4 regions of the Halomonas sp. ATBC28 genome follow, and region 3 is predicted to be linked to each of the others. Evidence: predicted binding sites of a transcription regulator. Region 3 holds the regulator's gene; each other region holds the start of a gene.
What was found. Region 3 encodes FNR, which switches genes on or off when oxygen is low (the NO sensors DNR and NnrR bind a similar motif). Its sites were predicted from a motif close to TTGATNTANATCAA; they were not measured.

Region 1: a site for FNR is predicted at 2,016-2,029, ahead of frdA (fumarate reductase (quinol) flavoprotein subunit). Genes of this name have one in related genera too.
Region 2: a site for FNR is predicted at 1,069-1,082, ahead of hemN (oxygen-independent coproporphyrinogen III oxidase). Genes of this name have one in related genera too.
Region 4: a site for FNR is predicted at 2,042-2,055, ahead of ccoM (cytochrome c oxidase subunit CcoM). Genes of this name have one in related genera too.

What each region holds. Positions count from the first base shown of each region.
Region 1 covers NZ_VCQL01000001.1:119,960-123,699, forward strand. The annotation lists gene menH (2-succinyl-6-hydroxy-2,4-cyclohexadiene-1-carboxylate synthase) at 1-406, shown strand, start outside; gene E0L35_RS00570 (anion permease) at 413-1,882, opposite strand; gene frdA (fumarate reductase (quinol) flavoprotein subunit) at 2,146-3,740, shown strand, end outside.
Region 2 covers NZ_VCQL01000016.1:42,596-46,335, forward strand. The annotation lists gene E0L35_RS17795 (U32 family peptidase) at 1-5, opposite strand, end outside; gene E0L35_RS17800 (peptidase U32 family protein) at 15-1,010, opposite strand; gene hemN (oxygen-independent coproporphyrinogen III oxidase) at 1,295-2,680, shown strand; gene E0L35_RS17810 (nitrate reductase subunit alpha) at 2,855-3,740, shown strand, end outside.
Region 3 covers NZ_VCQL01000004.1:145,994-149,733, forward strand. The annotation lists gene ttcA (tRNA 2-thiocytidine(32) synthetase TtcA) at 25-945, shown strand; gene fnr (fumarate/nitrate reduction transcriptional regulator Fnr) at 938-1,684, opposite strand; gene hemN (oxygen-independent coproporphyrinogen III oxidase) at 1,769-3,202, opposite strand; gene E0L35_RS05700 (sulfite exporter TauE/SafE family protein) at 3,281-3,740, opposite strand, start outside.
Region 4 covers NZ_VCQL01000008.1:60,132-63,871, forward strand. The annotation lists gene E0L35_RS10810 (MFS transporter) at 1-1,314, opposite strand, end outside; gene E0L35_RS10815 (peptidylprolyl isomerase) at 1,455-1,973, shown strand; gene ccoM (cytochrome c oxidase subunit CcoM) at 2,082-2,237, shown strand; gene E0L35_RS10820 (hypothetical protein) at 2,439-2,954, shown strand; gene E0L35_RS10825 (GGDEF domain-containing protein) at 3,047-3,740, shown strand, end outside.

The DNA of each region.
Region 1 (3,740 bases), on a different contig from region 3:
TATTGCTCATGATGAACGCTGGGCGCTACGCTTTGAGCAGGAACCGTTGGAAGACGTACTTATCGATTGGTATCAGCAGCCGGTGTTTGCCGATCTCACCGACGTTCAGCGCAGTCGGCAAATGCAACGCCGTCTCGCGAATCACGGGCCAGCCGTCGCCAGCATGCTGCGATCAACTTCCTTGGGTCACCAGCCCTCGTTATGGTCGTGGTTGGAAAATACCCTACTACCGATTAGCTATTTTTCGGGCCAGCGGGACGCCAAGTTCCACACTCTTGCCACTCACTTGGCAACGATGGCCCCGCGCCTGCGCCATATCTCGCTGAACGGGGGCCACAATCTTCATGTTGAGCAACCAGAGGCGTTCTCACAGCAGTTGAACGCTTGGTTGGGTACTGCTAGCTGACTTCAATCAGCTGATCAGCATTAACCAAGGCAGGCCAATCACCAGCCAAACCACCAGGAACAGCAGCCCAAAGATCGCCCCTAGCCGCCAAAACAGTGCGCTGGGTAAGTAGCCGCTGCCGTAGTAAACCGGGCTTGGCCCTGTGCCGTAAGGGGTGAGAATGCCCATAAAGCCCAGTGTGGGCAGTAGCAGCAGGATAAACATCTGCATATCCAGCCCGGCAATCCCCGACGCCGCCGCCAGAATTACCGGCAGCAGAGCAGTAACGTGGGCTGTCACGCTGGCAAAGAAGTAGTGCAGCAGGTAGAAAATAACTACCAGCGCCACCATGGCCATCAGCGGGTCAAAGTGGCTTATCTGCCCGCCCACCACGCTGCCAAACCAGTTAACAAACCCCACTAGGCTCAGCCCACCCGCGAGCGCCACCAGGGTGGCAAACCACACAAAGGTATTCCAAGCGGCTCGGTTATCGAGAATATCGCTCCAGGTCACAATGCCGGTTAACAACATACCGCAGATCACCACTAAGCCCACCAATGACCCAGAGATAATGTCGCCCGCGAAAATCCACAGCAGCAGGGCGGAGACCACCATAATGACCAGCATCATTTCATGGCGAGTCAGTGCCCCCAGCTTGGTTAACTCCTGCCCTGCCCAGTCGGAAATTTCATTACCCGCTTTTACTTCGGGCGCGCATAGCCAGTAGCTCAGCAGCGGAACTAGCAGAAGCAGCAAAATGCCGGCTGGTGCTACCGCCATAAACCACTGCCCCCAGTTGATATGAATACCGGTCGCGCTTTCAGTTAGCGCGATGGCCAGTAAGTTCGGGGCCAGAGCGGTCAAAAACAGCGAGCTAGTGACGCAGGTAGAAGCAAGCGCGGTCCACATCAAAAAGCTGCCCATGCGCTTCATGCTAGGGTCGTTGGGATGCGAATCGTAAAGCGGCGGCAGGTTACGAATGACCGGATAGATCGTGCCCGCACTGCGCGCCGTATTGGAAGGCGTAAACGGCGCCAGAATGCCATCGGCAATCATCACCGCATAACCCAGGGTTAAAGTACGCTTCCCCATGGCTTTGACGAGCCAGAGCGATATCCGCCTGCCCAGGCCGGTTTTCTCATACCCCAAGGCAAACATAAAGGCACCAAAAATTAGCCATACCGTAGAGTTGGTAAAGCCCGACACCGCCCATGAGAATGCTTGGTTAGCGGCACTGAATCCGTCAGCCGTCAGTTGCTCCGGAGAGAACAGCACCCACCTTGAAAGCAGTGCCACCAGGGTAACGCCGATCAGGCCGACCACCGCCCCAGGTAAGGGCTCGAGAATCAAGCCAACCACGCAGCCAAGGAAGATGGCGAAAAAGTACCACGCGTGAGGCGCTAGCCCCTCGGGTGTAGGTATCAGCGCGACGATAATAGCGACTGCTAACGGTGCTAACAGTTTCCATCGTGGCGAGGGTTGGGCATTGGTTGTCATGCTGCACCTCTCTTTAGTCTTTCTTGCTGTTTTTATTGCCTGGCGGATAGGTATCTGCCCTGCAGTGAGTGGCTTGAAGAGTAGGGCCTGTGGCACGCGGGTAACAGCAATACCTAGTCGATTTTCTACTTGCTTGACGCACGTCAATAGTTCTTTGGACTAATGAGCAGGGCCTGCCAATAGCGTGGTAAGTTCGAAGAATGAAAGGGCACCGAAGAGTGTCGCTACCACCACCTTTGACTTGGCTAACGGAAGGAAACGTCATGCAGCAGCGAGATTTCGATATCGTGATTGTCGGTGGGGGTGGCGCAGGCTTGCGTGCTGCCATTGGGGCTGCCGAGCACGCTAAAGAGCACAACACCCCGCAACGTATTGCGCTGCTGTCCAAGGTGTACCCCATGCGCTCGCATACCGTGGCGGCGGAAGGCGGTGCGGCTGCCGTCACAAGTGCCGAAGATTCACATCAGGCGCATTTTGATGACACCGTTTCCGGCGGTGACTGGCTGGTTGAGCAGGGGGTGGCTGACTACTTTGTTCACCACGCCTATCAAGAGCTGGTGCAGATGGAGCGCTGGGGCTGTCCTTGGAGCCGTAAGGACGATGGTCAGGTGCAGGTGCGCCGCTTTGGGGGGATGAAAACCGCCCGCACTTGGTTCGCCGCCGATAAAACCGGCTTCCATATGCTTCACACCCTGTTTCAGACTTCGCTGAAATACCCTGAGATCGAGCGTTTCGACGAATACTTCGTGCTCGACTTGGCGGTACACGAAGGTGCTGTGATTGGCGTGATTGCCCTACAAATAGCCACTGGCGAATTAACCGTGCTGCGCGCCAAAGCGGTGATTTTGGCCACCGGCGGCGCGGGGCGTTTATTCCGTTTCAACACCAATGCGGGCATTGTCACTGGCGACGGTATGGCGATGGCCTACCGCCATGGTGTGGCGCTGCGGGACATGGAGTTTGTTCAATACCACCCCACCGGCTTGCCCGGCTCCGGCATTTTGATTACTGAAGCGTGCCGGGGGGAAGGCGGTATTCTGCTCAATAAAGAGGGCTATCGTTATCTGCAGGATTATGGCCTTGGCCCGGAAACGCCGCTGGGTAAACCGGAAAACAAGTATATGGAGCTGGGCCCGCGGGACAAACTCTCCCAGGCCTTCTGGCAGGAGCAGCAGGCAGGCCGCACCGGTAAGTTTGGCGACAGCGATGTGGTCTATCTCGATCTGCGTCACTTGGGTGAAAAGTACATTCTGGAGCGCCTACCGTTTATCTGCGAGCTGGCCAAATCCTATATCAACGTCGACCCGGTGAAAGTGCCCATCCCCATTCGCCCAGCGGTTCACTACACCATGGGCGGTATTGAAACCAATCCACAGTGCGAAACCTCCATTGCTGGGCTCTACGCCGCCGGGGAGTGTGCTTCGGTGGGTCTGCACGGCGCCAATCGATTGGGCTCTAACTCGCTGACGGAGCTGTTGGTGTTTGGCCGCCTGGCCGGTGAGCAGGCAAGCAAGCGCGCAGCACAAACCGAGTGGGCCGATGAGCGCCTGCTGGAAGCCCAGGGCGACTGCCAGCAAGCCAAGCTGCTGCGGCTCTGTGACGGAACGGGGAGCGGCGAGAACTGGGTGGAACTCAAGCACGCCATGGTGCAGGCCATGGAGAGCGGCTGTGGGATTTACCGCACCGAAGAGGGCATGCGCCATTCGCTGGATACCATGCGCCAACTGCGTGCGCGCTTCAACGAGATCCGCGTTAACGATACCAGCAAGATCTTCAACACTGAGTTATTGGAATGTCTTGAACTGGAGTGTGGACTGGATATTGCCGAAGCGTCTTGTTTGGGCGCGCTTGAGCGCCG
Region 2 (3,740 bases), on a different contig from region 3:
GACATCTTTAGCTCCTATTTCCAGCGGCGTTCGTAGGCGCCTAGGGTAGTGATGGCACCTTCGGAAAGCTCGGCAAGGCCTGCCATCCAGGCGGGTTCTGGATCAAAGCGCTCAGGCTGAGCCTCTAGGCGGTTGAGCGCCTGACGCCAGATCCCGGCCACTTTAGAGACATAGGCGGGGCTGCGCTGACGACCTTCAATTTTGACGGCGCTAATACCCAGGTCGCGTAGCTCCGGCAATAGCTCCAGGGTATTGAGGCTGGTGGGTTCCTCAATGGCGTGATAGGTCTCGCCCGTAACCTCGAAGCGACCCTTGCATAGGGTGGGGTAGCCCGCGCTCTCGCCTTCGGCGTAGCGGTCGATAAGAACATTGTTAAGGCGCGACTCTAAGCCCTCAGGCGTTTCTTCCCAGCGGACATGGGCCGCTGGTGAGCAGACGCCCCGGGTATTGGGCGATTCGCCGGTCAGGTAGGAGGAGAGATAGCAGCGTCCTTCGGCCATGATGCACAGGCTGCCGAAAGCGAACACCTCCAGTTCTACCGGTGTTTGCTTGGCCAGGTCGCGTACCTGAGTGATTGACAGCACCCTTGGCAGTACGGCGCGCTTGATGCCGAAATGCTGGTGGTAAAAGCGAAGCGCTTCATGGCTGGTTGCCGAACCCTGCACTGAAAGGTGCCGCGAGATCTCGGGGTGATGGCGAGTAGCGTAGTCGAGCAGTCCCATATCGGCGAGAATCAGCGCATCCACGCCCAGTTCGGCGGCCTGGTCTACGGCCCGAGTCCAGTGTTGCCAGCCATCGGGCTGGGGATAGGTATTAATGGCGCAAAAAACGCGTTTGCCATGTCGGTGGGCGTAATCGATCCCCTCGCGGGCACGTTTGTCGGTAAAGTTTAGCCCGGCGAATTGCCGTGCGTTGGTGATGTTCTGGAAACCGAAATAGACAGCGTCGGCACCTTCATCTACGGCGCGCTTGAGGGCGGGCAGGTTGCCAGCGGGACATACAAGCTCCATAGCGAGACTCCTTGCGGGAAAAGTCCGAGCATTTTAGTCACCTATTTTTTGTCGGCTTTTGACACAGGTCATATTGGGGTGGCTTTCAAAAGAGGATAACGCTGCAGAGTAGGCAAGCTGGATGCAGGCAGTTTTTAAAACGTATATTGTATGAATATTAACCAATGCTTGCTGCACCCACTTCCAGATTTATTTCTCAGAGACCTTTTTCAGAGAACTCTTCTAGAGCCCCTTTTCAGAGACCTATTCCTCAGAGACCTATTCCTCAGAGACCTATTCCAATCATGCAAGATGAACTGCTCTTCAATCGCCCCCTGGTAGAGAAATATGACCGCCCAGGCCCGCGGTACACTTCTTATCCCACTGCGCCCCAGTTTCATGCCGCGTTTGCCGAGGATGATTACCGTAGCGCCGCCGAGCGCAGTAATCGGGTCGCAGTACCCAAGCCGCTTTCGGTCTATGTGCATATCCCGTTCTGCAAAAGCCTGTGCTACTACTGCGCCTGCAACAAAATCATTACTCATAATACCGAGCGAGCCGCCGAATACCTCCAGTGGTTAAAACAGGAGATACGTGCTCAGGGAGCGCTGTTCGATACCACCCGCCAAATGACCCAACTGCACCTGGGCGGCGGCACCCCAACCTATTTAAGCAACGCCCAGCTAAGCGAACTGATGGCGGCGCTGGACGAAGCCTTTCACTTCGCCGCACCTGAAGAGCGTGAATTCTCGCTGGAGGTAGACCCTCGCACCGTGACACCCGAACAGGTGTACGAGCTCTACGCGCTGGGCTTCAATCGGTTGAGCTTCGGTGTGCAGGATTTCGATCACGACGTGCAGCAAGCGGTCAATCGCGTCCAGAGCGAAGAGCAGGTGGTATCCCTGGTCAAGGCTGCCCGCGAGGCGGGGTTTGAATCGGTCAGCGTTGACCTGATCTACGGTTTACCGCTGCAGACAGTGGCGAGTTTCGATACGACGCTAACCAAGATTATTGACCTGCAACCGGATCGCATTGCCGCTTATAGCTACGCCCATCTGCCCGAACTGTTTAAAGCTCAGCGGCTAATTCGCCCCGAAGACATGCCGCCACCCGAGCGCAAGCTGGAGCTGCTGGAGCTTACGATTAACCGCCTGACGGCCGCAGGGTATGTCTACATCGGCATGGATCACTTCGCCCTTCCGAATGACGAGCTGAGCTTGGCCCGTGAAAATGGCACTCTGCAGCGCAATTTTCAGGGCTACTCTACCCACGCCGACTGCGACATGATTGGGCTGGGCATTACCTCGATTGGCAAGGTGGGCGATACCTATAGCCAAAACGTCAAGGAAACTGCCCAGTATCAGCATCGCTTGGATGAAGGGCGTTTACCGGTCTTCCGTGGCTATCGCCTTAGCGATGACGACCGCCTGCGCCGCGATGTCATTAATACTCTGATGTGTCACGGCCGCCTTGAATTTGCCGCTATCGAGGCCCGGCACAATATCGATTTTCGCAGCTACTTCGCGAGTGCCTTGGCGAGCCTCGAAGAGATGGCGGACGACGGGTTAATTGCTTTGCGCGACCATGACATCGAGGTGCTGCCTTCAGGGAGGTTGATGATCCGCAACCTGGCCATGGCGTTCGACGCCTACCTGAAACCAACGGAAAACCGTTATTCGCGCACGGTGTAATTTCAACAGTGCCAACTGTCTATTCCTTTACGTTGGCCGCTCTATCACCTTGGGGGTAGACAGGGTGTATATGGAGGTAATCACGCAGTAATTCGCTTGTCGATCACGCAGAATCCACTCCATGGAACCCGCACTGTCGGGTATGCAAATTTCCGAGGAGCCTGGAGATCGACCATGAGTCACTTCATAGATCGGCTGAATTTCTTCCGCAAGTCCCGCGAGCCTTTTGCCAACGAACACGGTGAGCTACGCAGCGAATCCCGCCAGTGGGAAGATAGTTATCGTGCCCGCTGGCAGCACGACAAAGTAGTACGCAGTACCCACGGGGTGAACTGCACCGGCTCCTGTAGCTGGAAGATCTACGTTAAGAACGGTTTAGTTACCTGGGAAACCCAGCAGACTGACTACCCCCGTACCCGTCCCGACCTGCCTAACCATGAGCCGCGTGGCTGCCCGCGCGGCGCCAGCTACTCCTGGTATCTGTACAGCGCCAACCGCCTCAAGTACCCGTTGATTCGCAAGCCGTTGCTGGCGCTATGGCGCGAAGCGCTCAAGGCTAACCCAGATCCGGTCGACGCCTGGGCGTCTATTGTCGAAGACCCCGCCAAGACCAAACAGTACAAACGTGCTCGCGGCATGGGCGGCTTCGTTCGCGGTAACTGGGACGAGCTCAACGAGCTGGTCGCTGCTTCTAACGTTTACACCGCCAAGCAGTACGGCCCCGACCGTATTCTCGGCTTCTCGCCGATTCCTGCCATGTCCATGGTCAGTTACGCCGCAGGTAGTCGCTACCTCTCGCTGATTGGTGGCGTCTGCATGAGCTTCTACGACTGGTACTGCGATTTGCCGCCGGCGTCACCGATGACCTGGGGCGAGCAGACCGACGTTCCCGAGTCCGCTGACTGGTACAACTCCGGCTACATTATCGCTTGGGGCTCCAACGTGCCCCAGACGCGTACCCCGGATGCCCACTTCTTTACCGAAGTACGTTACAAGGGCACCAAGACGGTTTCGATCACCCCAGATTATGCCGAGGTTTCCAAACTCACCGACGAATGGC
Region 3 (3,740 bases):
TCTACCCTCGGCAGTGCTTATACCATGCAAACTCTTGATCACTTTGATCCTGCTCACCTTGATACGGTTGGAGCCACCCCAGCTGACGCTGAGCACGACCAGCCTGAGCTGGCTGATGCGAAGCAGAAGCGTGAATTTAACAAGCTGCAAAAGCGTCTGCGCCGAGAAGTGGGCAATGCGATCATTGATTATCAAATGATCAATGAAGGTGATCGCGTAATGGTCTGCCTCTCCGGTGGAAAGGACAGCTACACGATGCTGGAGATTTTGCGCAATTTGCAGCGCAATGCGCCGGTCAATTTTTCGCTGGTAGCGGTCAATCTGGATCAAAAACAGCCGGGTTTTCCCGAGCACGTATTGCCTGCGTATCTGGATAAGCAGGGCGTGGAGTACCACATTGTCGAGCGCGATACTTACTCGGTGGTAAAAGAGAAAACCCCGGAAGGTAAAACCACCTGCGCGCTTTGTTCACGGCTGCGGCGCGGCTCGTTGTATGGCTTTGCCGAAGAGATTGGCGCCAATAAGATAGCCCTGGGCCATCACCGGGAAGATATTCTCGAAACACTGTTTCTCAATATGTTCTTTGGCGGCAACCTGAAAGCGATGCCGCCAAAGCTGCTATCCGATGATGGGAAGAATATCGTTATTCGGCCGTTGGCCTACTGCAAAGAGGCTGATATCGCCGAGTTTTCGCGGCTGATGGCGTTTCCGATTATTCCCTGCAACCTGTGCGGTTCACAGCCTAATATGCAGCGTCAGGTGGTCAAAGAGATGCTCGCCGAGTGGGACAAAAAGTTTCCTGGCCGCCTGGAGAGCATGTTCAAGGCTGTCACCAACATTGCCCCTTCCCAGTTGGCCGACCGCAGCCTGTTCGATTTTGAAGGCCTTGAGGCCAAGCAAGCAGAGCTACTGGCGGGGCGTATCCAAGCCTTTAACGTCAGCTAACTGTTTGCTCTTCCTCTTCGGCGAGGGTAATCAAGCGCGGCATATCGAGAATGTTGACCTCTCGCCCGGAGACCGCCACCACGCTCTGCTGCTGAAAGCGGCTTAGTATGCGGCTGACCGTTTCCACCGCTAAGCCCAGGTAGTTGCCGATATCAGCCCTGGGCATTGAGAGGCGAAAGCTGTAAGGCGAGTAGCCCCGGCGACGAAAACGATCCGAGAGGGTAATCAAAAAACTTGCTAGCCGCTGATCGGCGGTTTTACGCGAAAGTAGCCGCATCATACGCCGGTCATCGCGCAACTCTTTGCTCATGCTACGATAAAGCTGGCCACGCAGTTCGGGTAGCTCCTCCGAGAGTAAGTCCAGGCGGTCAAAAGGAATCTCGCAGACGGTGGTCGTTTCCAGGGCGATAACGCTACCGGGGTAATGCTCTTCGTCAATGCCATCCAACCCCACCAATTCACTGGGCAGGTAGAAATTGGTCAACTGCTCGCTGCCGTTACCTTCGGCGGTGATCTGTTTCAAACTGCCCGAACGGACTGCGTAAACGCTGGTAAAGGTGTCGCCCTGACGAAACAGCGGTTCGCCTTTTTTCAGCGGCGCGCGACGACGAATAATGGCGTCGAACTGCCCCACGTCGTCCAGCTCAAGGGCAAGTGGCAGGCACAGTGAGCTCAAACTGCAGGTTTGGCAGCGAGCTTCATGGAGTAGCGAGCGCCGACGGCTCATGGGTTCCAACATGCTTTGCTCCTTGAGAGGGTCCCGCTTATCAATTAGAAAATCCTTACTTATTATAGTCGCTTTAGCATGCCTGCAATAAGGTGATTAAACAATCTTAGAATACTGTTGTCCCGTTTGCCCGGAAAGATGGGTATCAAACGCCATTGCTATATGGCGAATCAGCAGCCGCCCCGTCGGCGTGGCGTTAAGCTGATCACCGCGGCGGGTCAGCAGGCCATCCTGTTCGGCGCTCTGCAGGCGCTCAAGCGCTGGCGCAAAGTAGCGGGGGGCATCGATGTTCCAGCGTTGACTAACGGCGGCCAGGTCAATGCCCATATCGCACATCAGCCGCTCAATCACGTCCCGCCGGATCAGGTCGTCATCACTTAAGCGTATGCCACGCACGGTGGCAAGCTGCCCCTGATCCAGCGTCGCTTCGTAGCTTGCCAGATCGCTCGGGTTCTGCGCATAGACGTCATCAATGCGCGAAATCGCCGATACGCCAAGCCCGATTAAGTCGCACTGAGCATGGCTGGAGTAGCCCTGGAAGTTGCGCTGCAGCGAGCCTTCGCGCTGGGCAATAGCCAGGCTATCGTCAGGGCGGGCAAAGTGATCCATACCGATATGCACATAGCCAGCTGCGGTGAGCATTTCGATGGTGGTGCGCAGAATCGCTAGCTTCTCTTCTCCGCCTGGCAAGTCATCGACATTAATGCGCCGCTGCGGGGCAAAACGCTCGGGCATATGCGCGTAATTAAACACAGAAAGGCGCGCCGGGTTGAGCTCGATCACCTGGCGTAGGGTGTTGGCAAAGCTCTTTTCAGTCTGAAATGGCAAGCCATAAATTAGGTCGAGATTGAGCGAGCGAAAGCCCAGGCGATGCGCCTCCTCCATCAGCGTTTCGGTAAGTACCCGAGGCTGAATACGGTTAATCGCTTTCTGCACCAGCGGGCTTAAATCCTGCACGCCCAGGCTGATGCGATTAAAGCCGAGGGATTCGAGATGGCGCAGCGTAAACACATCCGCTTCGCGAGGATCTATTTCAATTGCGTAATCGCGATCAGCAGACGATGAAAGACCAAAACGTGCATCCAGTCGATCAATCAGGTCGCCCATCTGGTTCAAACTGAGAAATGTCGGCGTGCCGCCGCCCCAATGCAACTGCTCCACCGGTCGTGATGTATCCAAGTGGCGTGCGGTCAGCACCATTTCACGGTCAAGCCGGGCTATATAGGGCTCGGCAAGGGCAGTGTTTTTGGTAGCGATTTTATTACACGCGCAGTAGAAGCAGATCTTGCGGCAGAAGGGCACATGAACGTACAGAGAGAGCGGACGCTTACTGGCATTGCTGCGCTCCAATGCCTGGGTCAGGTCGCCAGGGGTAAATTGGTCGTGAAACGACAGCGCCGTGGGGTAGGAGGTGTAGCGTGGGCCGTTGGTGTCGTAGCGACGCAGTAACGCTTCGTCCCACACCGGCTGCATAGGGGCTGCGGCAGCAGCGGGTGCAAGAGGCAAGGCAGCAGGGGTATGAACGGGCATGAAGGGGCGCTCCGACGTTAGGAAATGCCGCTAGCCTAACCCGTGGTTAGGAGGTAAATGTTGAGCCACGTCATGCTATTAGAGGTTGTGTACCGAAAGCGTCCACAGTTGCCACAGTGCAAAAGCGATAATTGTCAGCGCTGCCACGCTGCGGGTCGCGGGGTGACGTATCAAATGGCTGAGCTGGCGGGCAGCCAGGCCAGTGGCAAGCAGCGCAGGTAGGGTGCCAAGCCCAAAGGCGCCCATGAGTAGAGCGCCCTGAAGCGGGTCGGCAATCGCTAAGCTCCAGGCCAACATGGAGTAGACCAACCCGCAGGGGAGCCAGCCCCAGAGCGCTCCCAGGGCGAAGGCTTGGGGAATATGCACTACGGGCATCAAGCGACGCCCCACGGGTTCGATAAAGCGCCATAGTCGCCGGCCAACGGCCTCAATTTTGAGCAGCCCTTTCCACCAGTTGGCGATATACAGTGCCATTAAGATCAGCATCAGCGCGGCAAATATCTGCAGCAGCAGGCGTGCCGTAGCAGAAAGGGAAAAC
Region 4 (3,740 bases), on a different contig from region 3:
AATCGCCAAGATAATGGCGGGAAGGCCCAGTAACGTTGCGATGACAAAGAAGCTTGGGTAGCCCTGAGAGGTTACGACCAGCCCACCAAAACCGCTCAAGAACTTTCCTGGCAGCGTCATTAGTGATGAGAACAGCGCGTACTGCGTTGCAGTATAGGCGCGTGATGTGAGACTGGAAAGAAAGGCGATAAACACCGCACTGGCTAAGCCATTGGCAAGGTTATCGCCGATAATCGTCACCACCAGCATGGGCAACTGATTACCCACCACGGCAAGCACGGCAAACAGCAGGTTAGTTACCATCACCAACCCCGCGCCGAAGATCAGCAGCGGGCCAATGCCGTAGCGCGCCACGCATAGCCCGCCTAGAATTCCACCGGTAATGCTCATCGCAATGCCGAATATATTGGTCACGTTAGCAATCTCTGCCAGCGAAAAGCCCAGGTCGATATACAGCGGGTTGGCCATGGAGGCCATGGCCAAATCGCTGATTCTAAATACGGCAATAAACACCAAAATCCACAGCGCTTTCACTCCATAGCGGCGAAAAAAGTCGGTAAACGGACAGACCAGCGCACCAATGCTCCAGGCACCCAGGCGGCGTAACAGTTTGGGCTTACCGCGGCTGGCGCGAATAAACGCCCGTACCTTAGGCTCATGGATAAGTTGAATAGAAAGCGAAGCGCGCTTCGGTTCAGGGCGCAGCAGCACGGTGAGAACGCCAATGCCCATTAGCGCCGCCATGCTCAGGTAGGCCGCATCCCAAGAGGCAGAGGCCGCGATATACAGCGCGCCGGCACCAGCGGCAAGTAAGCCACCGCGATAGCCAATAATATAGGTCGAGGCCATGGCGGCCTGAACATCGTCATCGGCGGACTCAATGCGATAGGCATCGATAGCGATATCTTGCGTCGCTGAACCAAACGCCACCAGCAGGGCAAAGAGGGCCACCCAGCCGAGATTACCCACTGGGCTCAAACCGGCCAGCCCCACTAACCCTGCAACGATCAACCCCTGGGCTAACAGCATCCAACCGCGGCGCTGGCCGAAGGCGCGGGTTAAAATCGGGAGCGCTAACCGGTCTACTACCGGCGCCCAGAAAAACTTGATCGAGTAGAGCATGCCAATCCAGGCAAAAAAGCCAATTGCCGCTACCTCCACGCCGTCGCTACGCAGCCAGGCAGAGAGTGTTGAAAACACTAATAAAAAGGGTAGGCCTGCAGAAAACCCCAAAAACAGCATGGTAATAACGGGGGCACGACAATAAATAGCCAGCGCAGCAAGCCAAGTGCGCTGGGGGGTGGGGTTTAACATTAAACGCTACTCCTGGTGGAAAGACGCTGGCAACGGCCAAGTGATAAACTGAGGCAGTGTATTTATCGCAAAGTGCTATCACAAAGTTCTATCGCGAAGTTCTATCACAAAACCGACAGCTTACCGGAGAGGAGTTTTCCATGTCGATTACGGCGCATCAGGTAGTTACCTTGCACTATGTCCTCAGCGACGTGCTCAATGATGGCAGCAAGCAGGTACTGGATGACTCCCAAGCGCGCAATAAGCCGCTAGAGTATTTGCATGGCCACGACAATATCGTGCCAGGGTTGGAGAGTGCGCTAGCAGGTCAAACCGTAGGCGCCGAGCTTAGCGTTCAACTAATGCCCGCGGATGCCTACGGTGTGCGTAACGAAGATTTGGTTCAGGAAGTCAGTCGCGGCTCTTTTGGTAACGCTGAGTTGGAGCCGGGCAGCCGTTTTCAAACTGAGGGCGAAGCCGGGCCGCAAATTGTTACGGTACTCAAAGTCGATGGTGACCGCGTCACCGTCGATACCAATCACCCCCTGGCCGGGCGCACGCTGAACTATAAAGTCACCATTTTAGACGTACGCGAAGCTACCCGTGCAGAATTAGCCAAAGGCCATCCGTTACCACCAGGTACCGAACACAGTAAAGTCGAAGACCGCAAGGTGCTGTAGGTTAATAGCACCCAAAAATTGACCAGTATCAATTTCCTGTTTAACCGCTTACCCCCGCCTGCCGTAACTTGATCTAGGTCAGCATTCTTCTGCCGTTGAGTGACTAGTATGAACGCATACATCACGGCGGGGGGATTCACCATGTATTGGGATGACACAGTTATTTTCGGCTTAGTGACCGTCGCGTTAGTGATCGTTTTTATGCTGGGGTGGGTGGGCTTCGTGATTCGTGATCATCTACGTAAAGATGAGCGTAAAAAGTAGCTTTCCCACCTCATGTAAACCTTGTCAGGGGAGGGGGTTTGCTATCGCAGTAAACCTCCTGTTGCCAGCCCACCATGGGCTGGCTTTTTTTTGCCTGAAATGTGCTGAAAAGTTGCAATCGCATAGCGTGCGTTAATGAGCAATGCAAGGCGTGCTCTGGTAAAGTCCATTGAAGCAATGACTACACTAGGATGCTTTGTCATGAACGCAGTTGCCTTACACCACAGCCCGTGGGGTCGTGTACGTGATCGGTTAGCGTGCGCGTTAATTGTCGTGGGCATAATACTTCCCGCGACTGCCTTTGCCCAGGCAGTAAATATGATCAACGGCGATGTCACTCAAAAGGTCGCTTTAAGTGACTTGCACGACATGTCTGATACGACGTTTACACTCTATGACCCCTATCAAGGGCGCGATGTGGAGATGCAGGGCGTCGAGTTTCGCACCTTTCTGATTGAACAGTTTGGCGAAGTGCCCCCGGCGCTTCACTTTACCGCTTGGGACGACTACGAGGTTACCTTAGAAGGGTGGGACGACCCTAACTGGTACCTGGTTAGCTCTGAGGATGGCGATCCGCTCACCATCCGTACGCGAGGCCCTGTGCGGCTGGTAGAGCGTGACTACAATAATCAGGGCAAGGGTGATCGCGACGTAGAAAACCTGCGTGAGTTCAATGACTGGATCTGGATGATTCGTAGCATAGAGGCGAAGTGGTGACATCCAAAACTAGGCCCGTCGCGCAGCCCACAGTTCGTCCCCGGCCTTTAGCTCGCCAGCACCGCTATTTTACGTGGTTATCATTGAGCTTGATGAGCTTTTTGGCACTTATGGTGTTGATTGTTTATGAATCGCGCTGGGTATACCCCGAAATACAGGCTTATTTCAGCCAGACGGGGAGCCTTACAGGTCAGCAGCTTTCTACTCGGGCACGGGTCTACCTACAAAATGCCCAATCCGAGCTATTGAGTGACCAGGCAGAGCAAGATGCGCTGGATGCCGCAGCCTTGGATATTGACCTGGCCTACGGCTTAGCCGATGTGCACATTTATCGGCGTGAATATACCTGCGTTGAGCCTAGTTTGAAGGAGTTGGATCGGCTGGTGGCGCTGCTCGCGGCGCGGGGCATTGACCGTATCGCTGCGGCGATGGCGTTGTTCGCACCGATTCAATGCTTAACCCATATTGAGATGGATCAGCTTGATCGTCGGGGCGCAGCGATTAACGATTTTTCCGAAAGCACCCGTCAGCATAGTCAGGTGCTGACCTACTCCAGTTTATTGATCTTTGTGATGGGATTGGCGTTTTGGTGGCTCCATGAGCGCCAGCTAAGACGCACTGATCGTGCCACTCAAGAGACCTTCGAGTGGATGAAACGCGCCATGCGCGACCCGCTCACCGGGATCGGTAATCGCAGCGCTTTGCATCAGGATGTGTTGGTGCAGCAGCACCAGTCGCTGGGGCTGATTCTGGTCGATATAGACTTTTTTAAACAGTACAACGATG